DNA from 2 places in the Lysinibacillus sp. YS11 genome. Region 2 is predicted to be linked to the other one. Evidence: a T-box and tRNA genes for the amino acid it is inferred to sense, from the RefSeq annotation. Region 2 holds a T-box; the other holds one or more tRNA genes.

Region 1 (16,333 bases), 570 kb from region 2:
TGCAGTTAATGAAAGACGTCAACAATTACAAAGTCAATCAGCCTCTGCCTTTGAAGATCGTATGAGGCAATTTGGGGGAGCTAGCAAGGAAGCGGTGCAATTAAGTACTGCCATGGCTCAACAATCCAGCACTACCAAGACTCTTGAAGAAATGTGGGATACTATTGTATCAGGCATTGCCAATTATCAGCATTTACGTGCTGAACAAATGGTCAAACGCCAACAAGCAGAGCAACAATTGCTAACATTGCGTTCTTAGCTCCTTTCCTCTAAGTAGATTACTACTTGGAGGTTTTTTGTATAAAAAAAAGCCGACAGACTTAGCTTCATTCAATGGGTGATCAAAATCCCCCTGAATCAAGGTAATCTGTCGCCAAAATGTTAGCTATATGAATTCTTCTTCAAATTCTACATTGATTTCATGTCCATGATAGCTTTGGTAAGAAACAATAAGTGTATCAAGATGTTCTAAGTTTTCCTCATAATCTAAAATACGCGATAAAATATAGAGTAGGTGATAGCTAGAAAACTCCGTATCGCCTTCTTCACGAGCAAAGTTGATTTGCTTGATGAAAATTTCCATCAGCTCATTACGTTGGACATAGTCAATGCTTTTACTCCACTCCGAATGCTCAGGCTTAAGCTTCCCTGTATATTTTAAGAGCAATTGCTCATGGTACGTTAGCAAGGAATCAAGTCTCTCCTGAATCATTAAATGAAATTGGGTGGGGAGCTGAGCTAATTCATTTTCGTGATTATGCAAACGCTGTAGCAATTCCAAGCTTTTCTTGGAAGTTAAAATCATTTGACGATAGACTACTAGTTTGCGAGCTTTGACATATTTTTTATTTTTAAAGTAATTACGCTCTTCCTTATATAAATCATACAGCGTATCCACTCGTAGCATACGGTTTTTAAACTTACTTAATGCTGTTTTTGTGGATGTATGCTCAGAAGCTTGCCGTACAGCCAGTCGTGTCCAACGAATAATATCATCTTGTAAAATATAAATTTTGCGAAATAGTTTTACCTCGTATTTAGGTGGTAAGAACACAAGATTTACGACAAATGCTGCTAATACCCCAACTAATATCGTAACAAAGCGTATCAAACCAAATGTTAAAAAGTCATCCCCTTGAAATTCCATAATAGCTACAACTGATACCAACGCTAGCGAAAGTGATTTTTCGAGTCTAAACTTTAACATTAAACCGATAGCTATTATGACAGCTATACCAATGGCAACGACATGGTGTCCAAAAAGCAAGCCAAAAATGACGGCAATTGTCGCACCTATAATATTCGCTTGTACTTGCTCCACAATGGTTTGGTAAGAACGATAAATAGAAGGCTGAATAGCAAAAATAGCTGCAATTCCAGCAAAAACAGGTGAAGGTAGTTTCAACAACTCTGCAATAAATAATGCAAATACGATAGCTACACCAGTTTTAAATACACGGGCACCTAATTTCATAAAGATGTCCTTTCTGTCTAATATTTTTTAGCTTCTTTACATTATAGAAGGAAGTGCTCATAAAATACATAGATTTGCATGGATGAATAAGAAAAAGGCGACTTCTACTTGCAAGTCGCCTTTTTCTTGTCAAGATTATAATTGAGAAAACGCAATATCTACTGCTTCAATTGTTTCCTTAATATCTGCTTCTGTATGCTCAGTTGTTAAGAACCATGCTTCATATTTAGAAGGAGCTAGATTAATACCTTGCTCAAGCATGTGTTTAAAGAAGCGCCCAAATATTTCACCATCAGAGCTTTCAGCTTGCTCATAGTTTTCTACCTTCACATCTGTAAAGTAAATAGTAAGCGCTCCTTTAAGACGATTTAACGTGATGGTTACGCCATGTTTTTTAGCAGCAGCTAAAACACCTTCTTCTAAAATTGCGCCTAATCTATCCATTTCCTCGTATATACCTGGTGTTTGTAGAACTTCTAGGCAAGCAATACCAGCTTGCATAGATGCAGGATTTCCAGCCATCGTACCCGCTTGGTATGCTGGGCCGAGAGGTGCCACAGTATCCATAATCTCTTTACGTCCGCCATAAGCACCTATTGGTAAACCACCACCAATAACTTTACCAAGTGCAGTTAGATCAGGTGTTAGGCCAAGTAAATTTTGAGCGCCACCATAGTGGAAGCGGAAGGCCGTGATGACCTCATCATAAATCGTTAGGGCCCCTTTTTCCTTTGCTATAGCATGTACTAATTCAAGAAAGCCTGGCTTTGGTTCAACGATACCGAAGTTTCCTACTATTGGCTCGATTAAAATAGCTGCAATCTCCTCGCCCCATTTATCCATGGCTTCTGTAAAGGCTTCAGGGTTATTAAAAGGTACAGTAATAACTTCTTCAGCAGTTGAAGTTGTCACGCCCGCTGAATCTGGTGTTCCTAATGTTGCTGGACCTGATCCGGCAGCCACTAATACTAAATCAAAGTGCCCGTGGTAGCAACCAGCAAATTTCATGATTTTTGTACGTCCTGTATAGGCACGTGCCACACGAATCGTTGTCATAACAGCTTCTGTACCAGAGTTGTTAAAACGTACTTTATCCATCGACGGAATGGCTTCCTTTAACATTTTTGCGAAAGTAACTTCATACTCAGTCGGCGTCCCAAACAATGTACCATTTTCAGCTGCGTGCGTAATGGCCTTTGCAATATGAGGATGACCATGACCAGTAACGATTGGACCATATGCTGCTAGATAGTCGATATAACGATTGCCATCTACATCCCAAAAATAAGCGCCTTTTCCTCGCGCCATGGCTACAGGAGAACCGCCACCTACTGCTTTATATGAACGAGAAGGGCTGTTTACACCACCAACAATATGCTGTAATGCCTCTTCATGTATTGCTTCAGATTTTGCATGATTCATAGAATTGCCTCCTAACTTTTTATACGTAATCTATTGTAGACCTATCGGTGTAAGAAATCCAAAGAAATTAAGGGATATGACTTGATTTGTTACTTAGAGTAAAATAGGACCTACAGAGGAGGAGATTGTATGACATTACTAGAAGGACAAAAGGCGCCGGATTTTTCTCTATTGAACGAAAAGGGCGAGATGGTGCATTTAGCTGATTTTAAAGGAAAAAATGTTATTTTATACTTTTACCCAAAGGATATGACACCAGGCTGCACGACGGAGGCATGTGATTTTCGCGATAAGTTTGAGGACTTCAGTCATTTAAATGCTGTTGTTCTGGGTGTTAGCCCAGATAACGCAAGCAAGCATACAAAATTTATTGATAAGCATGGTTTGCCATTTTCATTATTAGTGGATGAGGACCATGCTATTGCTGAAGCTTATGATGTATGGGTTTTAAAGAAAATGTATGGACGTGAATATATGGGCATAGAGCGTTCAACGTTTTTAATTGATGCTGAGGGGAAGCTTGTAAAAGCTTGGCGCAAAGTTCGAGTGAAAAATCATATTGAAGAAGTATATGCTTATTTAGCAGAACAGGAGGCAAAACAATGAGAATCTATTTTACATTTGAACCTAGACCAGATTTACGAGAACCATTAGTAGCAGAATTTCCACAGCTTGAATTTATCTTTGAAAAGAGCATATCAAATGAAGAGCTTCAACAAGCGGATGTATTAGTTACATATGGTGAAGATTTAACAGAAGAGAGTATTCAATCTGCGACAAAGCTAAAATGGATTTTTGTTGCATCGGCAGGTATAGAAAAAATGCCAGCTCAGGCTATTATTGAACGCAGGATTCTAGTTTCAAATGTTCGTGGCATTCATAAAACGCCCATGGCTGAATCGATTCTTGCTCATATTTTAGCCATTAAACGAGCTTTGCCTTGGATGTATGAGCAGCAAAAGAAAAATGAATGGTCGAAAAAAACGCAACAAACGGAATTACGAGATAGTACGGCACTTATTTTGGGGCCAGGTGCCATTGGTTCGGAAGTTGGGCGTTTATTGCAAGCTTTTGGTGTTACAACAATTGGCTGTAATCGCTCTGGTAAAGAAGCGGCCTATATGAATACGATGATTAGTTTTACCAATTTGAAAGAAGCACTACCTCTTGCAGATATCGTTATTTCTGTATTACCAAAAACAACAGAAACGACCAATTTATTAAAAGAAGAGCATTTTGTTGCGATGAAAAACAATGCGATCTTCATGAATTTTGGTCGAGGTAATTTAGTTGATGAAAACGTACTCATTCAAGCGATTGAAAGAAAGCAAATAGGACACGCAGTTTTAGATGTATTTGAAGAGGAGCCTCTGACATCCGACAATCCATTATGGACATTACCAAATGTTATATTATCACCTCATGTATCCAGTCATTCTTCTCGTTATGTTGAGCGTAGCTTAGAAATTTTCAAGCCAAGCCTAACAAAATGGCTAAAGGGTGACACGGATTTAGAAAATGTTATGGATTTATCAAGAGGATATTAAGGAAAAAACCATTGATTTATTGAGGATAAGCAATGTGTGATTGTTGACGAAGTAGTACGAATTGGATACACTATTTATAACAATTATAAATTAATAATACTTATGGAAGAGGTGCATGACGATGTCTGCAACGCATTTACAAGATGCACTGGACACGTTGAAAACAACTGGTGTACGTATTACTCCTCAGCGTCATGCTATTTTGGAATATCTAATTCAATCAATGGCACATCCTACTGCCGATGAAATTTATAAAGCTCTTGAGGGTAAGTTCCCTAATATGAGTGTAGCGACTGTTTATAACAACCTGCGTGTATTTCGTGAAGTAGGTCTTGTGAAAGAGCTAACTTACGGGGATGCTTCAAGTCGCTTTGATTTCGTGACAAACGATCATTACCATATGATTTGTGAATGCTGTGGTAAGATCGTCGATTTCCATTATCCTGGACTCGACGAAATAGAGCATTTTGCATCACAGGTAACAGGCTTTGATGTGCATTCGCATCGCTTAGAGATATACGGCACTTGTCCATCATGTAAAGTTGCTACTGCTAAAGTACAATAAAAATCCTAGCTCTTAAAAAGGGCTAGGATTTTTTTGTTTTATTATAGGATTGATCGAACTCTTTACCTTCTAGAGTAGGATCAAGTGTTAATGGCTCATTGCAGTACATGCACATATCTACTCGGCCTAAAACCTTTGTATGTTTATGGCAATTAGGACACTCTACTTGAATAGCTCTTGTTGACAGTAATCCGATCCACGCATATACAACTGTGCTACCGATAATACAAAGAACACCTAGTGACATGAAAATTAAAACTAATATCGGGCTGTTTTTAAAGAAAATGCCTCCGTACATGACAATAAAACCAAAAAAGATTAGTGCTAATGCGAATGAACGAATTTTATTAATTTTACTTTTATAAGGTTTCATATTTCATCTTGCCTCCCAATCTAAAATCTACTATAACATATAAGGGCAAAGTATTTTAGCTTTGAACTGAATGAAAGAAGGAATACTTTTAGAGTATGTCGAATTTTTAACGGAACAAAACAACCTATATGAATAAAGGAGGGCTGAACATGGAGCAAGTACTGCGTCCGATATATCAAGAACGTGCGAGTCAGTCGAATACATTAGGCGTAATTTTAGTGGAAAAGCGTGAAGAACAAAGTAACGTTACAGATACATTTGATACGGTTTTACTCATTATCGTAAAAGAAGCAGAGCAACCAGTCTTTTCAAAACATTACTTATATGAAGGAAATAAAATCGCTCTACATACTGTTACGGAGAAATTAATTCGAAAATGGTTACTCATCGGTTCAAATAGAAAGGTTGTTGATTGGATATTCTTCGGTAGAGTATTATTTGATCGGAATGAATTTCTGCATAAACTAAAAATAGAATTGCAGGAATTTCCGTATAGTGGTCGTAAAATTAAAACAGGTATTCAATTTTCAAAGTTAATTCGTCGCTATTTGGAGGGGAAAGAATACTTTGATAAAGGAAGTTACTTAGATGCTTATAATCACGTTGTGGATTCCCTACATCATCTAGGCCGCCTATCTATTATCGATAGTGGCCTGTATCCTGAAGTAACTGTTTGGGCACAGGTGAAAAAAATCGAGCCAGCCATCTATAAGCTGTATGAAGAGCTAGTGACAAGTAATGAGCCAATAGAAAAGCGCTTAGAATTGTTGTTTTTAGCAAGTGAGTTTTTAATCCACTCTCGTACACGAGATGGAGCACAGCATATATTAGAAGTCATGCAAACAAAAGAAATGTGGACTATTCAGGAATTACATGATCATCATGAACTTGTTAACTACTCAGTGGATTTAGAAGTGTTTGTTGAGTATCTAGTGGATAAAGGCTATATTCAAATTGAACCCATTGCAGCGAAAAATGATAGGATATTTCACCGTCATTACAAGGTAAATAAAGATGCTCTAGAAATGGGACAATGACTGTAGTATGCTTGTAATCGAGGTATCTAAAAAATACCTCGATATTTTTTTAGAAAAGTAGTTGACGAATAATATCTTAGTATTGTATTATATTAATTGTCGCTAAGACATAAACGAATAACTCAGAAAAACACAAAAAACTTTTTTAAAAAGTTGTTGACATGTTTTGAGTGAGATGTTAATATAAAGAAGTCGCTGAAAAACGACTTAAATAATGAACCTTGAAAACTGAACAAGCAAAACGTAATCAATAAAGTTTTAAGTAGCTAGTTTTGCTAGTGAACAAAACAAAAAATTTGGACATCAAACATGATGCCAGCAAAACAATTTGAGCTAATCAAATTTCTTTTATGGAGAGTTTGATCCTGGCTCAGGACGAACGCTGGCGGCGTGCCTAATACATGCAAGTCGAGCGAACAGAAAAGGAGCTTGCTCCTTTGACGTTAGCGGCGGACGGGTGAGTAACACGTGGGCAACCTACCCTATAGTTTGGGATAACTCCGGGAAACCGGGGCTAATACCGAATAATCTCTTTTGCTTCATGGTGAAAGACTGAAAGACGGTTTCGGCTGTCGCTATAGGATGGGCCCGCGGCGCATTAGCTAGTTGGTGAGGTAACGGCTCACCAAGGCGACGATGCGTAGCCGACCTGAGAGGGTGATCGGCCACACTGGGACTGAGACACGGCCCAGACTCCTACGGGAGGCAGCAGTAGGGAATCTTCCACAATGGGCGAAAGCCTGATGGAGCAACGCCGCGTGAGTGAAGAAGGTTTTCGGATCGTAAAACTCTGTTGTAAGGGAAGAACAAGTACAGTAGTAACTGGCTGTACCTTGACGGTACCTTATTAGAAAGCCACGGCTAACTACGTGCCAGCAGCCGCGGTAATACGTAGGTGGCAAGCGTTGTCCGGAATTATTGGGCGTAAAGCGCGCGCAGGCGGTCCTTTAAGTCTGATGTGAAAGCCCACGGCTCAACCGTGGAGGGTCATTGGAAACTGGGGGACTTGAGTGCAGAAGAGGAAAGTGGAATTCCAAGTGTAGCGGTGAAATGCGTAGAGATTTGGAGGAACACCAGTGGCGAAGGCGACTTTCTGGTCTGTAACTGACGCTGAGGCGCGAAAGCGTGGGGAGCAAACAGGATTAGATACCCTGGTAGTCCACGCCGTAAACGATGAGTGCTAAGTGTTAGGGGGTTTCCGCCCCTTAGTGCTGCAGCTAACGCATTAAGCACTCCGCCTGGGGAGTACGGTCGCAAGACTGAAACTCAAAGGAATTGACGGGGGCCCGCACAAGCGGTGGAGCATGTGGTTTAATTCGAAGCAACGCGAAGAACCTTACCAGGTCTTGACATCCCGTTGACCACTGTAGAGATATAGTTTCCCCTTCGGGGGCAACGGTGACAGGTGGTGCATGGTTGTCGTCAGCTCGTGTCGTGAGATGTTGGGTTAAGTCCCGCAACGAGCGCAACCCTTGATCTTAGTTGCCATCATTTAGTTGGGCACTCTAAGGTGACTGCCGGTGACAAACCGGAGGAAGGTGGGGATGACGTCAAATCATCATGCCCCTTATGACCTGGGCTACACACGTGCTACAATGGACGATACAAACGGTTGCCAACTCGCGAGAGGGAGCTAATCCGATAAAGTCGTTCTCAGTTCGGATTGTAGGCTGCAACTCGCCTACATGAAGCCGGAATCGCTAGTAATCGCGGATCAGCATGCCGCGGTGAATACGTTCCCGGGCCTTGTACACACCGCCCGTCACACCACGAGAGTTTGTAACACCCGAAGTCGGTGAGGTAACCTTTTGGAGCCAGCCGCCGAAGGTGGGATAGATGATTGGGGTGAAGTCGTAACAAGGTAGCCGTATCGGAAGGTGCGGCTGGATCACCTCCTTTCTAAGGATTATTTCGGAATACAAACCTTGGGTTTGTAAGATTACGTTTTGCGTTCAGTTTTGAAGGTTCATTCTATCTGAATGAAACACTTCAAAACTTGTTCTTTGAAAACTGGATAAAACGACATTGAAATTGTAACAAACACATTTATTTTTTAAGTTTTTTTATAGGCTTAATAACTTGGTTAAGTTATTAAGGGCGCACGGCGAATGCCTTGGCACTAGGAGCCGAAGAAGGACGGCACTAACACCGATATGCTTCGGGGAGCTGTAAGTGAGCTTTGATCCGGAGATTTCCGAATGGGGGAACCCACTACGTTTAATCGCGTAGTATCTTGACGTGAATACATAGCGTCTTGAAGGCAGACCCAGGGAACTGAAACATCTAAGTACCTGGAGGAAGAGAAAGAAAAATCGATTCCCTGAGTAGCGGCGAGCGAAACGGGAAGAGCCCAAACCAAGAGGCTTGCCTCTTGGGGTTGTAGGACACTCTATACGGAGTTACAAAAGAGCGAGTTAGATGAAGCGACTTGGAAAGGTCCGCCAGAGCAGGTAAAAGCCCTGTAGTCGAAAGTTCGTTCTCTCCTGAGTGGATCCTGAGTACGGCGGAACACGTGAAATTCCGTCGGAATCCGGGAGGACCATCTCCCAAGGCTAAATACTACCTAGTGACCGATAGTGAACCAGTACCGTGAGGGAAAGGTGAAAAGCACCCCGGAAGGGGAGTGAAAGAGATCCTGAAACCGTGTGCCTACAAGTAGTTAGAGCCCGTTAATGGGTGATAGCGTGCCTTTTGTAGAATGAACCGGCGAGTTACGATTACGTGCGAGGTTAAGCTTTAGAAGGCGGAGCCGCAGCGAAAGCGAGTCTGAATAGGGCGAAATAGTACGTGGTCGTAGACCCGAAACCAGGTGATCTACCCATGTCCAGGGTGAAGGTGAGGTAACACTTACTGGAGGCCCGAACCCACGCACGTTGAAAAGTGCGGGGATGAGGTGTGGGTAGCGGAGAAATTCCAATCGAACTTGGAGATAGCTGGTTCTCTCCGAAATAGCTTTAGGGCTAGCCTCGTGATGAGAATACTGGAGGTAGAGCACTGTTTGGACTAGGGGGCCATCCCGGTTTACCGAATTCAGACAAACTCCGAATGCCAGATATTTATACACGGGAGTCAGACTGCGAGTGATAAGATCCGTAGTCAAAAGGGAAACAGCCCAGACCACCAGCTAAGGTCCCAAAGTAATCGTTAAGTGGAAAAGGATGTGGCGTTGCACAGACAACCAGGATGTTGGCTTAGAAGCAGCCATCATTTAAAGAGTGCGTAATAGCTCACTGGTCGAGTGACGCTGCGCCGAAAATGTATCGGGGCTAAACGATTCACCGAAGCTGTGGATTGACATCTACGATGTCAGTGGTAGGAGAGCGTTCTAAGTGCGTTGAAGTCAGATCGGAAGGACTGGTGGAGCGCTTAGAAGTGAGAATGCCGGTATGAGTAGCGAAAGACGGGTGAGAATCCCGTCCACCGTATGACTAAGGTTTCCTGAGGAAGGCTCGTCCGCTCAGGGTTAGTCGGGACCTAAGCCGAGGCCGATAGGCGTAGGCGATGGACAACAGGTTGATATTCCTGTACCACCTCCTCACCGTTTGAGAAATGGGGGGACGCAGTAGGATAGGGTAAGCGCGCCGTTGGTTGTGCGCGTCCAAGCAGTAAGGCGTGTGTGTAGGCAAATCCGCACACTGTAACGTTGAGCTGTGATGGCGAGTCCGTATGGACGAAGTTCCTGATTTCACACTGCCAAGAAAAGCCTCTATCGAGGTGAGAGGTGCCCGTACCGCAAACCGACACAGGTAGTCGAGGAGAGAATCCTAAGGTGTGCGAGAGAACTCTCGTTAAGGAACTCGGCAAAATGACCCCGTAACTTCGGGAGAAGGGGTGCTCTTGAGCGTGCAAGCGCATGAGAGCCGCAGTGAATAGGCCCAGGCGACTGTTTAGCAAAAACACAGGTCTCTGCAAAACCGTAAGGTGACGTATAGGGGCTGACGCCTGCCCGGTGCTGGAAGGTTAAGAGGAGTGGTTAGCGCAAGCGAAGCTGCGAATTGAAGCCCCAGTAAACGGCGGCCGTAACTATAACGGTCCTAAGGTAGCGAAATTCCTTGTCGGGTAAGTTCCGACCCGCACGAAAGGCGTAACGATCTGGGCACTGTCTCAACGAGAGACTCGGTGAAATTATAGTACCTGTGAAGATGCAGGTTACCCGCGACAGGACGGAAAGACCCCGTGGAGCTTTACTGTAGCCTGATATTGAATTTTGGTACAACTTGTACAGGATAGGTAGGAGCCAGAGATCTCGGAGCGCCAGCTTCGAAGGAGGCGTCGGTGGGATACTACCCTGGTTGTATTGAAATTCTAACCCATGCCCCTTAGCGGGGCAGGAGACAGTGTCAGGCGGACAGTTTGACTGGGGCGGTCGCCTCCTAAAAGGTAACGGAGGCGCCCAAAGGTTCCCTCAGAATGGTTGGAAATCATTCGTAGAGTGTAAAGGCACAAGGGAGCTTGACTGCGAGACCTACAAGTCGAGCAGGGTCGAAAGACGGGCTTAGTGATCCGGTGGTTCCGCATGGAAGGGCCATCGCTCAACGGATAAAAGCTACCCCGGGGATAACAGGCTTATCTCCCCCAAGAGTCCACATCGACGGGGAGGTTTGGCACCTCGATGTCGGCTCATCGCATCCTGGGGCTGTAGTCGGTCCCAAGGGTTGGGCTGTTCGCCCATTAAAGCGGTACGCGAGCTGGGTTCAGAACGTCGTGAGACAGTTCGGTCCCTATCCGTCGTGGGCGTAGGAAATTTGAGAGGAGCTGTCCTTAGTACGAGAGGACCGGGATGGACACACCGCTGGTGTACCAGTTGTCTTGCCAAAGGCATCGCTGGGTAGCTATGTGTGGACGGGATAAGTGCTGAAAGCATCTAAGCATGAAGCCCCCCTCAAGATGAGATTTCCCATTACGCAAGTAAGTAAGATCCCTCAAAGACGATGAGGTAGATAGGTTCGAGGTGGAAGTGTGGTGACACATGGAGCTGACGAATACTAATCGATCGAGGACTTAACCAAAAAAGTTTGAAACTTTCAATGCACCGTTTATCCAGTTTTGAAAGAATAAAATATTAGAATATACTTGTAATTTTTATAAGATATGTTATAATAAGTATTGTCTTTCAAATAGTCTAGTGATGATGGCAAAGAGGTCACACCCGTTCCCATACCGAACACGGAAGTTAAGCTCTTTAGCGCCGATGGTAGTTGGGGGCTTCCCCCTGTGAGAGTAGGACGTCGCTAGGCTATATACTAAAATTATTCCGAAGTAGCTCAGTTGGTAGTAGCACCTGACTGTTAATCAGGTTGTCGCAGGTTCGAGTCCTGCCTTCGGAGCCATTCTTGGAGAGTTGTCCGAGTGGCCGAAGGAGCACGATTGGAAATCGTGTAGGCGGTTAACACTGTCTCAAGGGTTCAAATCCCTTACTCTCCGCCAACACTTTGATGTGTTCCAAACGATGGCCCCTTGGTCAAGTGGTTAAGACACCGCCCTTTCACGGCGGTAACACGGGTTCGAATCCCGTAGGGGTCACCAATTCAATACCCAGATGGAGGATTAGCTCAGCTGGGAGAGCATCTGCCTTACAAGCAGAGGGTCGGCGGTTCGAGCCCGTCATCCTCCACCATTATTTTTACAACATTATAGTATTATCGCGGGGTGGAGCAGTGGTAGCTCGTCGGGCTCATAACCCGAAGGTCGTTGGTTCAAATCCAGCCCCCGCAACCAAATGGTCCCGTGGTGTAGCGGTTAACATGCCTGCCTGTCACGCAGGAGATCGCCGGTTCGATCCCGGTCGGGACCGCCATTTATTTTAAAATATGGGTCAGTAGCTCAGTTGGTAGAGCATTAGATTGAAGCTCTAAGTGTCGGCGGTTCGATTCCGTCCTGACCCATCTTGTTTTTTTGCCGGTTTAGCTCAGCAGGTAGAGCAACTGACTTGTAATCAGTAGGTCGTGGGTTCGATTCCTATAGCCGGCACCAGATTTTCCCGGAGGGGTAGCGAAGTGGCTAAACGCGGCGGACTGTAAATCCGCTCCTTAGGGTTCGGCGGTTCGAATCCGTCCCCCTCCACCAGTTTTATTATTTTAGGGGCATAGTTCAACGGTAGAATAGAGGTCTCCAAAACCTTTGGTGTGGGTTCGATTCCTACTGCCCCTGCCAATTAATTTTATGGCGATTGTGGCGAAGTGGTTAACGCACCGGATTGTGGTTCCGGCATTCGTGGGTTCGATTCCCATCAGTCGCCCCATCTAATATAAAATTAATAAACATCATAATACAATGGCGATTGTGGCGAAGTGGTTAACGCACCGGATTGTGGTTCCGGCATTCGTGGGTTCGATTCCCATCAGTCGCCCCATTGTTGGGGTATAGCCAAGCGGTAAGGCAACGGATTTTGATTCCGTCATGCCTAGGTTCGAATCCTAGTACCCCAGCCATTTTTGCGGAAGTAGTTCAGTGGTAGAACACCACCTTGCCAAGGTGGGGGTCGCGAGTTCGAACCTCGTCTTCCGCTCCATGTATGACGGCGGCATAGCCAAGTGGTAAGGCACGGGTCTGCAACACCCTTATCACCGGTTCAAATCCGGTTGCCGCCTCCATATTTTAACTGTTAATCGGTTTATCCGATTTTTTTATCTCCATTATGCCGGTGTGGCGGAATTGGCAGACGCGCACGACTCAAAATCGTGTTCCTTTGGAGTGTCGGTTCGACCCCGACCACCGGTATCAATTACAACGAAGAATCCTTGATATATCAGGGGTTCTTTTTTTTGTTGTAAAAAATTATAGAAAGTATATAAACATAGATAAAGGAGCGGGGGACTGAATGGGTCATATTTTTGCCTTTACAGCAGCTATATTTTGCGCTGTATTAGCAAACTAAAGTTATTTAATATAATCTACCTTCATTATGGTAACGTTAACTGATAAATTAATGTGTACTTGCCTCTTAAAAGCAGAAAATGACAAGACAGAGTTTAGTTTCTTCCTTCACTTAGAAACAAGTGGCATTAAGATATGTTTTGTATCGATGAAACATGAAAACATCAATCACAACGTATGGGTCATGCATGAAGTTGAACTAAAATTTTTGTTCTATTAATTCAAAATTTATATATATTAATTTTACTATTTATTATAAAATATTTTTACCACATTTGTATGATAGGTAGACTAATTTCTCTAAAATGGAAAGCAAAAAAGGATATATCTAAAATATTTGGTAATAACTACCCAAAAACCATTGTGGAATTATAATAAGAAAGGGAGATATTCCAATTTAAAAAAACATACAAAAAGATATATCGCAAATTACTATTTATTAGTAAATAAGTCACCATCAATAATGAGGGAAAGAATGTGAGATTATGAAAAAAAAGAATAAAAATTTTAACAAGATAATAGCATCTACAGTTACAGCATCTGTTGTGGTAGGTAGTTTAGTGACAGTGATACCAAATGCTAACGCAGCTGCAACTAAATTCAAAGATGTACAGTCAAATGCATACTTTTATGAAGCAGTAAATAGTTTACATGCACGTAATATTATAAGTGGCTATGAAGATGGTACTTTCCGTCCAAAAGAACCTTTAACTCGCGCCCATGCTGCAAAAATCATCGCACTTGCATTAGATTTAGATACAACTAATATTAAGAACCCAGGATTTAAAGATGTCTCTGAAAAGCATAATTTCTATAAATATATTGCTGCATTAGCCGATAAAGGAATTATTGTGGGATCTGAAGGTGAATACAGACCGAATGATCCTGTGACTCGTGCACAGATGGCAAAAATTATCTCATTAGCCTATGATTTAAAATCAGAAAATTCTCAACAAAAAATAAACTTTACAGATGTGAGTCAAGATGATTGGTTTAATAATTATGTTGGGGTATTGATTGAAAATGAAATCACATCCGGAACAACCTCAACAACATTTTCGCCTAATAAAAGTGTGACTCGTGGACAACTAGCAGCGTTCATTTACCGTAGTGAAAACAGAATAACACCTGTTCCTGTTCATGTGAATGAGACGATCTCCAATATTACAGATGAGACACTGGTGACTTCTGAAGGTACATACACACTTTCAGATGATCAAAAGAAATGGATTAATCCGAGTAATCTAGCGACATTAAAAGGTGCCAACTTAAAACTAACTATAAAAGAGAATAAAATTGAACAAATACAATCTATTGAATTAACTGCAAAAGGTACACCAAGTACTGATACTAATAACCCCTATGTAAATCATGCTGTCTTTGATGGAAAAGGTGCAACTATCGATTCTACTGTCATTGTAAATAGCGATTACATCACAATGAAGAATATCAGCATTAAAGGCGATTTACATGTTGGTAAAGGCGTTGAGAATTCTTTCTACTCTGAATTCTTGAAAGTGGAAGGTAAAACGACGATTGATGATACTTTGCAACTAGCAAATCAAACTAATGCATATAAATCTTTTGGAGCAAAGGTTGCATCTATGAATAACTTACCTATAGCTGCGAATGAAACTAAAGTAAGAGGAAGAGTAGTTTTCAGTGAATTTCAATTGGGTGATGTGGGTGTGGATAAAAATGCTGATGTTATTTTCCTATCGAAAACATCTGGAGCATCTACAGTAGGAGAGATTGTTGTTAATAGCAATGCAATATTAACTGCTGGAAGTTCAGTGGTGCTTCCTAAAGTATTGATTGTCCAGGGAGCTACTGACGTCGTCATTAACTCAAATGTAACTGCTTTACAAGTAACAACTACAGGTGAGGTTAAATTATCTGGTAAAAGTGACATTGTTAATCTATCTCTTATGACAAGTGCAAATGTAAATCTGCAAACAATCGGTCGAGTAAGTAATCTTGAAACACTTAATAGAGAAACAAAAGTTACAATAGGAACAGAAACCAAAATTGGCAACCTTGTTATTCCAACAGGTTCAAAACCTGCTGATATAATTCAAAATTATAATTCTGTAAAAGGCAATGTCGAACGAGTTGCTGGAACAAAAAACCCAGATTTATCCGATACGTCATCTGATAACTCAGGTAGCGGGTCTATTGATACAACAGTTCCCGTAGCACCATCAGCACCAAAGGGTTTACAAGGGGTGTCTCCAACTTTAGTAGGAAATGATGGTAAGATTACAGGTTTAAATGCAAGTAAGAAATATCAATATAAACTAGTTACAGACACAAGTTGGACGAATGTACCTTTATTAGCAACAGAAATTATTGGCTTAGGTGCAGGAAACTATGAAGTACGGTATGCAGCAAGTGGGAACATACCAGCAAGTTTATCAACGACGGTATATGTTCAAAGTTCAAATCAATCACAAGCTTCTTCACACATACAATTGGTTAATTACGCGACAGCAGGCAAGGATATGATTGCTTTACCTTCATTACCAGTAGGCTCATTAATTAAAGTGTATGATGCAAGTACAAATGGAAATATCCTTGGAAGCTTTTCAGTAACAACGTCAACTGCACTTAGTATAGTAGAGATTCTAGGAGGATTTCCTCTAGGACTTGATAAAGTCTATGTAACAGTTACAGAAAACGGAAAAACTGAAAGCACAAGAGTCGAAAAAGGAGTACCAACGACTTTCCCGAATGCACCAGCAGTTAGTGATATTACTGTTACTGACAATGCTACTGGGGCAGACAAAGTGACAGTTAAACTACCTTCCCCAATAGGTGATTATATGATTTCTGTATACGATGTTTCAGGCAATCAATTAGAATGGGGTATACTTCCTGACGGAAATGGTGAAAAATCAATTGCGATTTCCTCTGGTTTTGCTAATGGGATGTCTGAAATTGATGTAGCGATTATAAAAGTAACAGACAATGGTACTCAATATGCAGAGAGTTTAAGAACACGAGTTAGCATCGGATCTTTAAGCCCATTAGCTGTTACGG
Region 2 (16,333 bases):
CGTAATATATCAGACATCATAGAGGGTTACTTAAAGCAAGTGCTTGAATTAGGTGGGGAAGGGCATATTGAAATTAAACGTAGTGAAATCGCTGATAAATTTCAATGTGTACCATCACAAATAAATTATGTTATTAATACAAGATTTACTGCCGAGCGGGGTTACCTTGTTGAGAGCAAACGTGGTGGTGGTGGATACATTCGAATTTTACGTGTCCGCGCGAATTCACAGATTGATCTAATCGACGATGTTCTCAGGCAAATTGAAGGTGGGGCATCACAAACAATGGCAGAAGATTTGGTTTATCGACTCATTGATGAGCAGGTAATTTCCAAGCGAGAAGCGAAATTAATGTTAGCAGCAATTGATCGCTCCACGATCGACTTGCATCTCCCATTAAGAGATGTCATTCGATCAAAAATATTGCGAGCAATGCTGACAACAATAAAATATGAACAACAAAAATAGTGAGGTGATGGAAATGATATGCGAACATTGTAAACAACGTAATGCGACAGTTACAGTAACACAAGTTCAAAGTGGGCAAAAAGTAGAGCATCATTATTGTGACGTCTGCGCCTCACAATTCCATCCATTTCATGCAGAGTTTAAACAAGAGCCAGTATCTATTCAACAGTTATTGTCTAACTGGTTTGGCTCTCCTACATGGCAAAAGGTGGGGGAAAAACAACAGGTACAACCACAACAGCAAACATGCCCACAATGTGGATTTTCGTATAAGCAATTTTTAAAAGAAGGAAAATTCGGGTGCCCAAGCTGTTATGACACATTTGGAGATCATTTGCCAAAGCTTTTTAATCGTATTCAGGCAGGTCCCCAACACATTGGAAAAATGCCTGGTGCTCGCAGTAATGTGTATGTTATTAAAAAGCAAATAGAAGATATCCGCAAGCGTATGAAATCCGCCGTAGATGAAGAACAGTTTGAAGAAGCGGCGAAGCTACGTGATGAAGTTAAAGAGCTAGAGAAGCATCTACAATTTGAAGGTGGTGATGTGACATGATGATTGAATCATTTTTAGAGCGTGCGACACCAACTTGGATGCATATCAAAGATGATTACTCAGATATCGTCATTAGTACACGGATCCGCCTTGCACGAAATTTAGATGGCTATCGTTTTCCATTAGCGTTTTCAGAAAATGAGGCACTGCAAGTGGAACAGGCCGTTACACATGCTGTCAGCGATAGCCCAACTCTTCAAAATGATTATGCTTATTTTGCTATAAAGGATTTAACCCCTTTACAGCGTCAAATTCTTGTAGAAAAGCATTTGATTAGCCCGCAACTGGCTAAAAAAGAGCAAGTGGGCTCTATACTACTCTCTGAAGACGAATCCGTTAGCATTATGGTGAATGAAGAGGATCATTTACGCATTCAATGTATGACAGCAAGTTTTCAACTTCAAAGTGCTTATGAACAAGCAAATAAGATTGATCGTATCCTAGAGAAAGTATTACCGTATGCTTTTCGAGATACTTTTGGTTATTTAACAAGCTGTCCAACGAATATTGGTACGGGTCTACGAGCATCCGTCATGATGCATTTACCCGCTCTTACATTAACTGGGCAAATGAATCAAATTATAAATGCCATGACACGCTTAGGAATGACTGTAAGAGGTATATATGGTGAAGGAAGCGAAAATTTAGGGAATGTTTATCAAGTGTCTAACCAAATTACACTTGGGAAGACAGAGGAAGATATTTTAGCAGATATACAAAGTGTCGCTGAAAAGATTATTCAAAAAGAGCGGCATGCAAGAGGTAAATTAATGGAAAAGGCAGAGCTTGCGCTAGAAGATCGCGTATATCGAGCTTTAGGTACCCTTACACATGCAAGAATTTTAACAAGTGAGGAAGCTGCTACTTGCCTATCTAATGTTCGTTTAGGAGTAGATTTACAATTGATTGATGGTATACAAACAACGACCTTAAATGAATGTGTTGTTAGTATGCAACCAGGTTTTTTACAGCACTATGCAGGTGAGGCATTACCACCTGCTGAGCGGGATCGTGTACGAGCGGAGATGCTTCGTGAGACATTATCTCAAGAACATGCGAATAAGCCTATAAATGGGGAAAAAGGAGAGGATTTATATGATGTTTAATCGTTTTACACAACGCGCGCAAAAAGTATTACAGCTTGCTCAGGAAGAGGCTATTCGTTGGAAGCACGAATCTATCGGTACAGAGCATATTCTATTAGGGCTTATACGTGAAGGCGGCGGTATTGCTGCGAAAGCGTTAGAAGCCATTGATATTAGTCCTCAAATGATTGAAGCTGGCATTGAAGAATTAGTTGGTAAAGGCAAAGAAGATGTCGGTCCAATCGTTCATTATACACCAAGAGCTAAAAAAGTAATTGAATTATCTGTTGATGAGTCACGTAAACTAGGTCACTCCTATATCGGTACAGAGCATCTATTATTGGCGCTTATACGTGAGGGTGAGGGCGTGGCAGCTCGCGTTTTAAACAATGCGGGAGTCGGTTTAAATAAAGCTCGCCAGCAAGTATTATTGCTATTAGGTAATAATGATAATGCACAATCTGGTCAACAAGCAGCCCAAGCTGCCAATACACCAACATTAGATAGCCTAGCACGTGATTTAACACAAATTGCACGTGAAGGTACTTTAGACCCTGTTATTGGCCGAAGCAAGGAAATTACACGAGTTATTGAAGTTTTATCGCGTCGTACGAAAAATAACCCTGTATTGATTGGTGAGCCAGGTGTTGGTAAAACAGCGATTGCTGAAGGATTGGCACAGCAAATTATTAATAACGAGGTGCCAGAAATCCTTCGTGACAAACGTGTAATGACACTAGATATGGGGACAGTTGTTGCAGGTACAAAATATCGTGGAGAATTTGAAGATCGTTTGAAAAAAGTGATGGATGAAATTCGCCAAGCAGGCAACATCATTTTATTTATTGACGAATTGCATACATTAATTGGTGCGGGCGGTGCTGAAGGTGCGATTGATGCATCAAATATCTTAAAACCTTCTTTAGCACGTGGGGAGCTTCAATGTATTGGTGCCACAACACTTGATGAGTACCGCAAGTACATTGAAAAGGATGCGGCCTTAGAGCGTCGTTTCCAACCAATCCAAGTGGATGAGCCGACAGTGGAAGAGGCTATTCTAATTATTCAGGGCTTACGCGATCGTTATGAAGCACATCACCGTGTGAAAATTACAGATGAAGCCATTGAAGCAGCGGCAAAAATGAGTGATAGATATATTTCTGATCGATTCTTACCAGATAAAGCGATTGACTTAATCGATGAAGCAGGTTCTAAAGTACGCTTACGCTCATTCGCAGTACCACCAAACTTAAAGGCGCTTGAGGATAAGCTTGAAAATGTTCGTTCTGAAAAAAATGCAGCCGTATCAGGTCAAGAATTTGAAAAGGCAGCAGCGCTAAGAGATACAGAGCAAAAGCTGAAGGATGAAATTGAAGCTACTCGAAAAAATTGGAAAGAAGAGCAAGGTAAAGCCGAATCTAAAGTGACTGTGGATGATGTAGCAGCAGTTGTATCAATGTGGACAGGAATCCCAGTAGCTAAAATTGCTTCTGAAGAATCTTCGAAGTTATTACAGCTTGAAGAAGAGTTACACAAACGTGTAGTAGGGCAAGGAGAAGCAGTAGAAGCGATTTCTCGTGCAATACGTCGTGCAAGAGCAGGCTTAAAAGATCCAAAACGACCAATTGGCTCATTTATCTTCTTAGGACCTACAGGCGTTGGTAAAACAGAGCTTGCAAGAGCACTTGCTGAGGTAATGTTTGGCGATGAGGATGCGATGATTCGTGTTGACATGTCCGAGTACATGGAGAAACATTCGACTTCTCGTTTAGTAGGTTCACCTCCGGGCTATGTAGGCTTCGATGATGGTGGCCAACTGACAGAGAAAGTTCGCCGTAAGCCATATTCAGTCGTTTTATTAGATGAAATTGAAAAGGCACACCCTGATGTATTCAATATTCTATTGCAAGTGCTTGAAGATGGTCGTTTAACAGACTCTAAGGGACGTGTAGTAGACTTCCGCAATACAGTGGTCATTATGACTTCAAACGTTGGTGCGGATGCATTAAAATACCAAAAGAACCTTGGTTTCAATGTAGGTGGTGCAGAGTCTAAGCATAAAGACATGAAAGGTACGATGTTAGAAGAATTGAAAAAAGCATTCCGTCCAGAATTCTTAAACCGTATCGATGAAATGATTGTCTTCCACGCATTAGAAAAAGAGCACTTAAAAGAAATCATTGCGATGATGGGCAATGCTTTAACAAAACGCTTGCAAGAGCAAGACATTTCGTTAGAGCTGACTGATGCAGCACTTGAAAAAATTGCTGAAGAAGGCTATGACCCTCAATATGGTGCTCGTCCTTTACGTCGTGCATTACAAAAACAAGTAGAGGATCGATTATCAGAAGAATTACTAAAGGGTAATGTAGAAAAGGGTAATCAGGTTGTCATTGATTACGTAAACGATGAGTTTGTTGTAAAGAAAAAAGAGGGAGTTTCCATCTCTAAATAATTTCAAGGAAAGACAGTAAGGCTTTAAGTGCCAAGCTGTCTTTTTTTCTGTACAATTAAGGATAAGAACAAATATTCGAGGTGAAAGCAATTTGGCAAAGAAAAAAACGAAATTTGTATGTTCAGGCTGTGGCTATGAATCTGCTAAATGGATGGGAAGATGCCCTGGATGTGGAGAATGGAATAAGATGGTGGAAGAAGTAGAAATGGTTGCAAAAGGCCCACGTGGAGCATTTCAACATTCTGCTACAGTTACTCAAAAGGCAATCCCGATTATCCAAGTAGAAGCTACTGAAGAATCGCGCGTAGCAACAGAAATGGGCGAACTCAATCGTGTATTAGGCGGTGGCATTGTACCTGGTTCTCTAGTATTAATTGGGGGCGATCCTGGAATAGGGAAATCAACATTACTATTACAGGTTTCCGCATTACTCTCGAATAAAGGGCATCGCGTACTTTATATTTCCGGAGAGGAATCCATTCGTCAAACGAAATTACGAGCAGAGCGTTTAGGAGTGATTTCTCAAGAGCTTTACATATACTCCGAAACAAACCTAGAGTTTTTAAACCAAACCATTGATGAAGTACAACCTAAATTTGTCATTGTCGATTCCATACAAACGGTTTTTCATCCAGAAGTAACCAGCGCCCCAGGTAGTGTCTCACAGGTTCGTGAATGTACAGCCGAGCTGATGCGAATCGCTAAAACAAAAGGCATTGCTATTTTTCTAGTAGGGCATGTCACAAAAGAGGGGCAAATTGCTGGGCCACGTATTTTAGAGCATATGGTGGATACTGTACTATACTTTGAAGGGGAAAGACATCATAATCATCGTATTTTACGAAGCCAAAAAAACCGCTTCGGATCTACAAATGAAATTGCTATATTTGAAATGCTTCAAGGTGGGTTAAAGGAAGTTCTAAACCCTTCTGAGTTATTTTTACAGGAGCGTTCACAAGGTGCGGCGGGGTCAACTATTGTAGCCTCAATGGAGGGGACAAGGCCAATTCTTGTTGAAATTCAATCCTTAGTTACACCTACAAGCTTTAACTATCCTAAACGTATGGCCACAGGTGTCGATCAAAATCGAGTACAATTGCTAATGGCTGTACTAGAAAAGCGTATGGGTTTCATGCTACAAGCTCAGGATGCATATATTAAAGTTGCTGGTGGTGTCAAGCTGGATGAGCCAGCAATAGATTTAGCGGTGTTGACAAGCATTGTATCTAGTTTTAAGGATCAGGCAGTGCGTGCAACGGATTGCTTTATTGGTGAGGTCGGACTGACAGGTGAGGTCCGTCGGGTATCACGTATAGAACAGCGAGTCATTGAAGCGGCGAAGCTTGGATTTAAAAGAGCTTTCATTCCTTCTTCGAATATTGGTGGTTGGGAATTTCCGCAGGGAATTGAAATTGTTGGTGTAGAAACAATAAAAGATGCACTAAATGCATGCTTTAGAGAGTTATAAAGGAGGTTGTGCATGTTGGATATTATTCTGACATGCATTTTCCTTCATTTTTGATGCTAATATTGGAAACTCAAATAAAAGAATAATCGTCCTAAATAATAGCTGATGAATGAATAAAGGATTTTCATCTAGTACGAACAAAATAGAAGTTTGTAAAATTTTGTCTAACTATCTTATCCTTGTTTCACACATCAAAAATAATGAGATTTTGACTGAGCTCATGAAAGATTTTCTACCGTAAACTATGTATAATCTTAACTAACAATTAGGAGGTGACAGCTTGTGAAAAAATTTGTTCAAATTGCGTTTTTACTGATTGGAGGAGCATTGGGCCTTGTTTTCTTACCGCCATTATACGAATTGCTTCATTTATCATCTAATCCTTGGCTAGATAATCCTTATGTATCAGTAGCTCTAGGCGCACTTTTACTGTTTACACTATCTTTTGCATTTTCCGATTACTTTGTAAGGCTCATTAGCTGGATGGAAGAAGTTCTGTTTAAGGTTCCTATCGGAGATTTATTATTTGGTACGTTTGGTTTAATAATTGGGTTGATTGTCGCTTACTTTTTAGGCTTTGCCATTGATAGTGTACCATTCCCTGTTATTTCGGAAGTACTTCCAATTATCCTGTCATTTGTATTAGGGTATTTAGGGTTCCGTCTAGGTTTTAGAAAAAGAGATGAGCTCATACAGCTTTTTACATTACGTAGTACCAATACGAAGAAAAAAGCTGCTGAAGGTGCTGAAGCTCAAGAGGTTCGTGGAAGCTACAAACTGCTAGATACAAGTGTAATTATTGATGGTCGTATTGCTGATATTTCTGAAACAGGCTTCATTGAGGGTATATTAGTTGTACCTCAATTTGTGCTCACAGAGCTTCAGCATATAGCTGATTCATCTGATACCTTAAAGCGCACAAGAGGTCGGCGTGGTTTAGATATTTTAAAAAAATTACAAGATGAGCGTAAGACAAAAGTTGAAATTACGGACGAGGATTTTGAAGATGTACAAGAGGTAGATTTAAAGCTTGTCCGTCTTGCAAAAAAAATGGGCAATGATACATGCATCGTTACCAATGATTTTAACCTGAATAAAGTCTGTGAGCTCCATCATGTAAAAGTGTTAAATATCAATGATTTAGCGAATGCAGTGAAACCTGTAGTTATACCAGGTGAAGATATGCAGGTTGTGGTTATAAAGGATGGCAAAGAGCATAACCAAGGAGTTGCCTATTTAGATGATGGTACGATGATTGTGGTTGAAGGTGGTCGTAGTTACATCGGACAGGCAATTACAGTTACAGTTACTAGTGTGCTGCAAACATCGGCAGGTCGTATGATATTTGCTAAGCCGAAGGACGATTAGGATGTGGGGAAATGCAATATGAAGTGGTTCTACCTGCTGCCGGAAGTGGGAAGCGTATGGGTGCAGGGCAAAATAAATTATTTTTAAAGCTTTTAGAGAAACCTATTCTGGTACACACGCTAGAAGTGTTTCAACAAGATCCCGCTTGCACAGGTATTTGGCTCGCTGTAAAACCAGAAGAGCGTGGATTTATTCAAAAAATGCTAGAGGACTATAGGATTACCAAAGTGAAGGGTTTACCTGATGGGGGTGCTGAGCGACAGCATTCGGTTCATTCTTGCATGAAAGAGATGCAACAGGTAGATATTGTGCTTGTCCATGACGCAGCACGCCCGTTTATTACGCATGATATCATTGCAAAGCTTGTACAGAACGCGCATCATCATGGTGCAGCAATTGCAGGGGTTCGTGCGAAAGATACGATGAAAAAAGTATCAATGAATGGCATTATAGAGGAAACGGTTGATCGAGAAAGCCTTTGGATGGTGCAAACTCCACAAGCATTCCGTTTTGAATTAATTATGGAAGCGGAGGACGTAGCTGAAAAAGTAGGTTTTCTTGGGACAGATGAGGCAATGCTAATGGAGCGTCTCGGACATCAGGTACACATCGTAGAAAGTAGTTATGAAAATGTAAAAATGACAACACAAGAAGACTTAGTATTTGGTGAGGCAATCTTGCGTAAGCGTGGATCATTCAATCATTAGGAAATATTATTTATAGAGGCTATTCATTCGTAGTTTGTTAAGGATGGATAGTCTTTTTTATTTGTTTTGTTTGGGAAAAATTATATGGTCAGAATGCCTTATTGCTTCGTAATCTGTTCATCCATATATGTATGATAATAATGACATAACTGCTAGTCGAATTAGAAACGAAGGCGTAGAAGAGAATAAAAAGTTGGAATGCTCCAATAAAGTGGATTTTATCCATATGTGATTGTTTTATGTGTAAAATGAAATAGTGGATATATGATTAATAAGGTAATAGAATAGATGAAAAGATGTGAGGGGTGTTTATTGTGTCATTAAATGATTGGTTGAATCAAAAGGTTCCAGAAATTACAGGTTCATTAACTAGTATAAATAAACAGTACATCGACGTTGACAACTCAATAGGCTTTGATGGACGAGATCGGGTTATAAAAATAATAGATAATTTCCATGAGGTGCTGTTTCCTGGCATTTATATGACAAGACCTATTGATGAAACAAGGGTGAACGTAGTTTGCAGTAATAAGCTGCGTGAAACAGCATTAGATTTGCGGGATATTATCGAAAAAGTATTATTTTATAATATGGAGGATAGTGATCCTGCCAATTGCGAGAAGTATTGCCGTGAACAAGCAGACAAAATTGTTATGAATTTGATTAATCGATTTCCTGCCATTCGCCAAGTGCTACAAACAGATATTCAAGCGGCATATAATGGTGACCCAGCAGCTCTTTCCACAGAGGAAATTTTGCTAAGCTATCCATCTATTGTGGCTGTTTATATTCACCGCATCGCACATGAGTTATACGAAATGGGTGTACAAATTGTGCCTCGAATTATGTCAGAATATGCGCACCGATTAACGGGTATCGATATTCATCCAGGGGCTACAATAGGAGAATCATTCTTTATTGACCACGGAACAGGTGTAGTTATCGGTGAAACTTGTACTATCGGTAAGAATGTAAAAATTTATCAAGGTGTAACATTAGGTGCACTAAGCTTCCCATTAGATGAAAATGGTAATCCAATTAAGGGCATTAAGCGTCATCCGAATATTGCCGACAATGTTGTCATTTATGCTGGTGCTACTATCTTAGGGGGCGAGACGACGATTGGGCACGATTCCGTTTTAGGAAGTAATATTTGGCTAACACACTCTGTTCCCCCTTATTCACGTGTTTATAATTCACAGCCATCTCCGAATATTAGCAACAGTCAAATGAAAAATATAGAGTATCATATTTAAAGAATGTGGGGCAGTCTAGAGAGTGTAGCTTTCTAAACTGCCCATTACTGCTATAGGAGGATAATTATTAAAGCGCTTTTCAAACAACCTAGGGCAAATTTTGATATGATAATGATAAATATTAATTAAAGGAAGATGAATATGTTTCGAATTGGACAAGGTTTTGACGTACATGCATTTGAAGAAGGTCGTCCATTAATTATTGGTGGCATTACCATTCCGCATGAAAAAGGACTAGTAGGACATTCAGATGCGGATGTTCTCTTACACACTGTCACAGATGCGGCTCTAGGAGCAATTGGAGAAGGGGATATTGGCCGTCATTTTCCAGATACAGACCCTGCATTTAAGGACGCGGACTCAGCAAAATTATTAGAGTACATTTGGAAGATCGTTGAGGATAAGGGTTATTCTCTAGGTAATGTCGATTGTACCATTATGGCACAGCGTCCTAAAATGGCCCCCTATATTGGACAGATGCAACAACGTATCGCTGAATTATTACACGCAGAGCCTTCACAGGTAAATGTTAAAGCAACTACAACTGAACGATTAGGTTTTACAGGTCGCGAGGAAGGTATTGCGGCAATGGCAACAATTCTATTGATCAAGAAATAAATGTGGATGAACCCCGCTTTTATTTCCTGTAACAGAGTGGTAAAATGAACAAAGTCAATTTTTGATCGAAAATTTAGGAGGCTTTTAATTATGACGAAAGAAGTTCGCGTTCGTTACGCGCCCTCTCCAACAGGTTATTTACATATCGGTGGAGCGCGTACAGCATTATTCAATTATTTATATGCAAAACATCATAACGGTAAATTCATTGTACGTATTGAAGATACGGATATTGAACGTAATGTAGAGGGCGGAGAAGCATCTCAGCTAGATAACCTAAAATGGTTAGGTATTGAATATGATGAGTCCATTGATATTGGTGGACCTTATGCGCCTTATCGTCAAATGGAACGTCTTGATATTTATAAAGAGCACGCTGAAAAACTATTAGAGCAAGGTGTAGCCTACAAGTGTTTCTGTTCTTCTGAAAAGCTTGAAGCATCTCGTGAAGAACAAAAAGCAAGAGGTGTAGCTGCTCCTACTTATGATGGTACATGTCGCCACTTATCAGCAGATGAAATCGCTGCTAAAGAAGCGGCAGGTGAGCCATACACAATCCGTATGCGTGTACCTGAAAGTGTAACATACGAATTTGAAGATTTAGTTCGTGGACAAGTTACCTTTGAGTCTAAAGATATTGGTGATTGGGTGCTTGTAAAAGCAAATGGTATTCCAACATATAACTATGCAGTTGTTTTAGATGATCACTTTATGGAAATCTCTCACGTTTTCCGCGGTGAGGAGCATTTATCGAATACACCAAAGCAAATGATGATTTTTGATGCATTTGGTTGGGAATATCCACGTTTTGGACATATGACATTAATTATTAACGAAAACCGTAAAAAACTATCTAAGCGTGATGAATCGATTATTCAATTTGTTACGCAATATAAAGATTTAGGTTATCTTCCTGAAGCGATGTTTAACTTCTTTGCGCTACTTGGTTGGTCTCCAGAGGGAGAAGAAGAGATTTTCTCAAAAGAAGAATTTATCAAAATTTTTGATGAAAAACGTCTTTCAAAATCACCATCTATGTTTGATAAACAAAAGCTAACATGGATGAATAATCAATATATTAAAAAATTGTCTTTGGAAGAAGTTGTAGCATTATCTTTACCACACCTACAAAAAGCAGGCTTATTACCTGAAGAGCTTACTGCAGAGCAACATGCTTGGGCGACGGATTTAATCGCACTTTATCATGACCAAATGAGCTTTGGTGCAGAAATTGTCGAATTATCTAGCCTATTCTTTAACGACCATATTGAATATGATGAAGAAGCAAAAGAGGTTTTAGCAGGAGAGCAAGTACCTGAAGTAATGGCGGCATTTAAAGCACAATTGGAAGAGCTAGAAGAGTTTACACCAGATGCGGTAAAAGCTGCGATTAAAGCTGTACAAAAGACAACTGGTCATAAAGGTAAAAATCTGTTCATGCCAATCCGTGTTGTGACAACAGGTGAAACACATGGACCAGAGTTACCGAACGCCATTTGTTTAATTGGTAAAGAGAAAGCAATTGACCGTGTAGAAAAATTTGCACAATAAAGATAAATTTATTGACAATTCATTCTTTCGTTGTAAAATGTATTTACATTGAAAAAGCGTTGATAAGGAGAAGTAAGTGGCGCATGCTCTTAAGAGAGGACCATCATCGGCTGAAAGTGGTCTGAGCCTAGGCAAAACTGAAATGCACCTTTGAGCATAAAGCTGAACGAGAGTAGGCTTTATCGAGTCATCCCCGTTAATGGATGTCCAAAGTGGAAGGCTTTTTGTCTTCAATCAGAGTGGAACCACGCAAATCGAGCGTCTCTGTCATTCCTTTTAGGAGTGATAGAGGCGCTTTTTTTATTCAACAGAAAAGGAGAGTGAAATACAATGGGTATTCAAATTTTTAACTCATTAACACGACAAAAGGAAACCTTTGTACCGCTAGAAGAGGGCAAGGTAAAAATGTATGTCTGTGGTCCTACGGTTTATAACTATATCCATATTGGGAATTCACGTCCTGTAATTGTTTATGATACAGTACGTCGTTATTTTCAATATAAAGGCTATGATGTAAAGTTTGTTTCCAATTTTACGGATGTAGACGATAAAATTATTAAAGCAGCAAATGAGCTTGGTGAAGAAGTACATGAATTAACAGAGCGTTTTATTGCAGCCTATTTTGAAGATGTTACAGCACTGGGATGCAAAAAGGCAGATGTTCATCCACGTGTGACAGAGCATATGGACGATATCATTCAATTTATTCAAGTGCTAATTGAAAAGGGCTACGCTTATGAGTCTGCTGGAGATGTGTATTACCGTACTCGTAAATTTGATGGCTACGGTAAATTATCACACCAATCAGTTGACGATTTAAAAATCGGTGCTCGTATTGAAGCGGGCGAGAAAAAGATGATGCGCTAGATTTTGCTTTATGGAAAGCTGCTAAGCCAGGTGAGATATTCTGGGAAAGCCCATGGGGAGATGGCCGTCCAGGGTGGCATATTGAGTGTTCTGTAATGGCTCGTGAACATTTAGGAGATACTATTGATATTCATGCTGGTGGGCAGGATTTAACTTTCCCTCACCACGAAAATGAAATTGCTCAATCAGAGGCACACAATGATAAAACATTTGCGCGTTATTGGATGCATAACGGGTATATTAATATTGATAATGAAAAGATGTCCAAATCTCTTGGGAATTTTATTCTTGTGAATGATATCCGTAAACAAATTGACCCGCAGATATTGCGTTTCTTCATGCTATCTGTCCATTATCGTCATCCAATTAACTTTGCGAAGGACCTAGTAGAAGCTGCTGCGTCAGGTTTAGAGCGCATTCGTACAGCATACAACAATGTGAAGCATCGCCTTACGACTACTGTAAGCTTAGGTGATCATTCAGAAGAATGGCTGAACAAAATTGCGGAACAGAAAGCGCATTTTGAAGAGGCAATGGATGATGATTTTAATACAGCCAACGCTATTTCTGTATTATTTGAAGTAGCTCGTATTGCTAATATTTACTTAAATGAAGCCAATACTTGCAAGAAGGTATTAGAAACCTTTATTGAAACCTTTGAAGTACTAGGTGACGTCTTAGGTATTGAATTTGCAAAAGAAGAAGAACTATTAGACGAAGAAATTGAAGCATTACTACAAGAGCGCGTCGAGGCACGTAAAAATCGTGATTTTGCTCGCTCTGATGAGATCCGTGACCATTTGCAAGCCCAAGGTATCATTTTAGAAGATACACGACAAGGAACTAGATGGAAACGAGGGTAATTAAGTTGGATAAACTTCGCAATGAAGATGTTAAACAATTAAAAGCGCTGGCGTTAGCCTATATGGGTGATGCCGTATTGGAACAAAAGGTCCGAGAATATTTGCTACGCTCTGGTCGTGTTAAACCAAACACACTACATCGAGAGGCAACTCGCTACGTCTCAGCAAAAGCGCAATCGATGATCGTTCATCGCATGATGGATGAAAATTATTTAACAGAGGAGGAATTGGCTGTGTTCCGCCGTGGACGCAATGCCAAATCCGGCTCTGTACCAAAAAATACGGATGTCCAAACCTATCGTAATAGCTCAGGCTTTGAGGCGGTGCTTGGTAGTTTATATTTATTGAATGAACTAGAACGCGTCTACGAAATCATTGCATATGCTATTCAAATAATCGAGGAATCAAAAGGAGTGTCTAAATAATGGCAGAACAGAATGGTGAAATTATTGCCGGTAAAAACCCAGTGTTAGAAGCACTTCGTTCAGGCCGCGATATGAATAAAGTATGGATTGCAGAAGGAGTAAAAAAATCTGGCGTCAATGAACTGCTAGATTTAGCCCGTGAACGTGGTGTCATAGTTCAATTTGTCCCAAAAAAGAAAGTTGACCAATTATCAAGTGCTAATCATCAAGGTATCGTTGCTTCTGTTGCCGCTTATAAGTATGCTGAACTAGAGGATTTATTTGCAGCCGCAGCTAATAAACAGGAAGATCCTTTTTTCTTAATCTTAGATGAGTTAGAGGATCCTCATAATCTAGGGTCTATTATGAGAACGGCTGATGCTATAGGAGCACATGGTATTATTATTCCTAAGCGCCGATCAGTGAGTCTAACAGCAGTAGTGGCAAAGGCATCTACAGGAGCGATTGAACACGTTCCAGTTGTACGTGTAAACAATCTTGCTCAAACTATAGATGAATTAAAAGAACGCGGTGTATGGATTGCAGGGACAGATGCAAAGGGATCTGCAGATTATCGAAAAATGGATGCAACATTACCATTAGCCATCATTATCGGTAGTGAGGGCAAAGGGATGGGGCGTTTATTAAAAGAAAAATGCGATTTTTTATATCACTTACCGATGGTTGGGCATGTCACATCACTGAACGCATCAGTAGCAGCGGCTTTATTAATGTACGAAGTGTATCGTAAACGTCAAGAAGCGATTGAATAACAATGAAAAACATTTTGCTTGTTGATGGCTATAATATGATTGGATCTTGGAAAGAGCTGCGGCCATTGCGTGATACAAATTTTGAGGATGCGCGAAGAAGGTTGATAGAACTCATGGCTGAATATAAAGCAGCAATGGGTTGGCGCGTAATTATTGTTTTTGACGCCCATCTTGTACCAGGAGTAGAGCAATCTTATATAGAAAATGATGTAGAAGTCATTTATACACGAAGAAATGAAACAGCAGATGAACGTATTGAAAAAATGACACATGAATTAAAGGCTAGAAATGTACAAATTCATGTAGCAACTTCTGATATGGCAGAGCAAAGTGTTATATTTGGGAATGGTGCCTTAAGGAAGTCGGCTAGAGAGCTAGAAATTGATACAAGTATTATCCAACATAAAATTACTCATGATGTGAAGCGGAAGCAAGAAAGTAAGCCGCCTTCTCGTATAGAATTAAAGCCGGATGTTGCGCTCGCCTTTGAAAAATGGCGACGAGGGTTGAAATGATTGATTGACGCATATTTTCCAATTCCGTTATACTGTTTCTAATTATCTGTTGTGGCTGAGGTGATACCATGTTTAAAAATAGCATTGTACAAGTGACACAAGATTTTGAACGATTCAATGATGAAGAGCTTATTGAAATGGTGCATCAAGGTAATACAGATGCGTTGGATTATTTAATTACAAAATACCGTTTGTTAGTAAGAGCGAAGGCAAGATCCTATTTTTTAATCGGAGCAGATAAGGAAGACATTGTACAAGAGGGCATGATAGGCTTATATAAAGCGATTCGTGATTTTAAAGGAGATAAGCTTGCATCATTCAGAGCTTTTGCAGAGTTATGTATTACAAGACAGATTATCACAGCTATTAAAACAGCAACTAGGCAAAAGCATATACCTCTAAATTCCTATATCTCTTTGGACAAGCCTATATTCGACGAAGAGTCAGACCGAACGCTTATGGATGTACTAACGGGTGCTATTATGGATGATCCAGAAGAATTGATGATTCATAGAGAAGAGTTTGGATATTTAGAAGAAAAGATGAGTGAGATTTTAAGTGAATTAGAGCTACAAGTTTTAGCCTTATATCTAGACGGCCAGTCTTATCATGAAATTTCCGCCAAATTAAATCGTCATGTGAAATCTATCGATAATGCATTGCAGCGGGTAAAACGTAAATTAGAACGTCATTTAGTCCTTGAGGAAATGTCTTAGCCCATTTAGGCCTTTATTGACATTGACAAATATAGGTGTTAGTCTTAAAAAGACAAAGTGCCGAAAAAGGTGATTAAATGGCAAAAAAAGTCGTGCTAAATTGTGAGAAATGTGGTTCGAGAAATTACACGTTCCCAGCTAAAGAAGGTTCAACTGTACGTCTCGAATTAAAGAAATTTTGCTCGCATTGCAATGAACATACAATGCATAAACAAACGCTATAAAATGATATGTAAATAGACAGATTTGATTGATTCGGAGGTTAAGCTAGAATGGGCAAGATCAAAAGCTTTTTCAGCGATGTAATGTCAGAAATGCGCAAAACAAGCTGGCCGAAAAGTAAAGAACTGACGAAATATACAGTCGTTGTAATTTCAACTGTTGTCATTATGGCTTTATTTTTTGTGTTAGTTGACTTAGGTATTTCATCATTATTCCGCTGGTACTTAGATTTATAATTTAGTAAATAGCATATTTTTGAAATAGCCCGTCCATTGCAATAACGGGTTTTTTCGTTTGTTTTATCTTCATTCATTCAGCAGAAAACCCCATCTAATGGGATCGGTGGGATGGGTGAAGTGAAGCGCAAAGCAGTAAAATCTCCTCATTATGATAAATACTACTAGGAGAGTATGATAGTAGCGATAGATGACTATGCTAGTT

What was found. The T-box of region 2 lies ahead of cysS (cysteine--tRNA ligase). A T-box ahead of a tRNA ligase gene usually reads a tRNA of that ligase, here a tRNA-Cys.
Region 1: it has a tRNA-Cys gene. The T-box ahead of cysS (cysteine--tRNA ligase) is inferred to sense a tRNA for this amino acid. The anticodon was not compared.

Annotation. Positions count from the first base shown of each region.
Region 1 covers NZ_CP026007.1:3,866,537-3,882,869, reverse strand. Annotated here, with positions in the region: gene LBYS11_RS19545 (toxic anion resistance protein) at 1-259, shown strand, start outside; gene LBYS11_RS19540 (FUSC family protein) at 386-1,474, opposite strand; gene LBYS11_RS19535 (glutamate-1-semialdehyde 2,1-aminomutase) at 1,610-2,896, opposite strand; gene bcp (thioredoxin-dependent thiol peroxidase) at 3,026-3,502, shown strand; gene LBYS11_RS19525 (D-2-hydroxyacid dehydrogenase) at 3,499-4,443, shown strand; gene perR (peroxide-responsive transcriptional repressor PerR) at 4,565-5,008, shown strand; gene LBYS11_RS19515 (YgzB family protein) at 5,031-5,381, opposite strand; gene LBYS11_RS19510 (nucleotidyltransferase-like protein) at 5,531-6,418, shown strand; rRNA gene LBYS11_RS19505 (16S ribosomal RNA) at 6,766-8,317, shown strand; rRNA gene LBYS11_RS19500 (23S ribosomal RNA) at 8,500-11,427, shown strand; rRNA gene rrf (5S ribosomal RNA) at 11,540-11,655, shown strand; tRNA gene LBYS11_RS19490 (tRNA-Asn) at 11,672-11,748, shown strand; tRNA gene LBYS11_RS19485 (tRNA-Ser) at 11,754-11,845, shown strand; tRNA gene LBYS11_RS19480 (tRNA-Glu) at 11,870-11,944, shown strand; tRNA gene LBYS11_RS19475 (tRNA-Val) at 11,960-12,035, shown strand; tRNA gene LBYS11_RS19470 (tRNA-Met) at 12,062-12,136, shown strand; tRNA gene LBYS11_RS19465 (tRNA-Asp) at 12,140-12,215, shown strand; tRNA gene LBYS11_RS19460 (tRNA-Phe) at 12,231-12,303, shown strand; tRNA gene LBYS11_RS19455 (tRNA-Thr) at 12,316-12,391, shown strand; tRNA gene LBYS11_RS19450 (tRNA-Tyr) at 12,401-12,484, shown strand; tRNA gene LBYS11_RS19445 (tRNA-Trp) at 12,498-12,571, shown strand; tRNA gene LBYS11_RS19440 (tRNA-His) at 12,584-12,659, shown strand; tRNA gene LBYS11_RS19435 (tRNA-His) at 12,695-12,770, shown strand; tRNA gene LBYS11_RS19430 (tRNA-Gln) at 12,775-12,849, shown strand; tRNA gene LBYS11_RS19425 (tRNA-Gly) at 12,855-12,929, shown strand; tRNA gene LBYS11_RS19420 (tRNA-Cys) at 12,938-13,011, shown strand; tRNA gene LBYS11_RS19415 (tRNA-Leu) at 13,058-13,138, shown strand; gene LBYS11_RS19410 (S-layer homology domain-containing protein) at 13,780-16,333, shown strand, end outside.
Region 2 covers NZ_CP026007.1:4,439,138-4,455,470, reverse strand. Annotated here, with positions in the region: gene LBYS11_RS22380 (CtsR family transcriptional regulator) at 1-468, shown strand, start outside; gene LBYS11_RS22375 (UvrB/UvrC motif-containing protein) at 482-1,024, shown strand; gene LBYS11_RS22370 (protein-arginine kinase McsB) at 1,021-2,130, shown strand; gene LBYS11_RS22365 (ATP-dependent Clp protease ATP-binding subunit) at 2,120-4,564, shown strand; gene radA (DNA repair protein RadA) at 4,656-6,032, shown strand; gene LBYS11_RS22355 (PIN/TRAM domain-containing protein) at 6,315-7,400, shown strand; gene ispD (2-C-methyl-D-erythritol 4-phosphate cytidylyltransferase) at 7,412-8,107, shown strand; gene epsC (serine O-acetyltransferase EpsC) at 8,422-9,363, shown strand; gene ispF (2-C-methyl-D-erythritol 2,4-cyclodiphosphate synthase) at 9,505-9,981, shown strand; gene gltX (glutamate--tRNA ligase) at 10,072-11,532, shown strand; T-box leader at 11,583-11,801, shown strand; partial or broken gene cysS (cysteine--tRNA ligase) at 11,863-13,262, shown strand; gene LBYS11_RS22325 (Mini-ribonuclease 3) at 13,247-13,687, shown strand; gene rlmB (23S rRNA (guanosine(2251)-2'-O)-methyltransferase RlmB) at 13,687-14,439, shown strand; gene LBYS11_RS22315 (NYN domain-containing protein) at 14,442-14,954, shown strand; gene sigH (RNA polymerase sporulation sigma factor SigH) at 15,023-15,670, shown strand; gene rpmG (50S ribosomal protein L33) at 15,748-15,894, shown strand; gene secE (preprotein translocase subunit SecE) at 15,943-16,128, shown strand.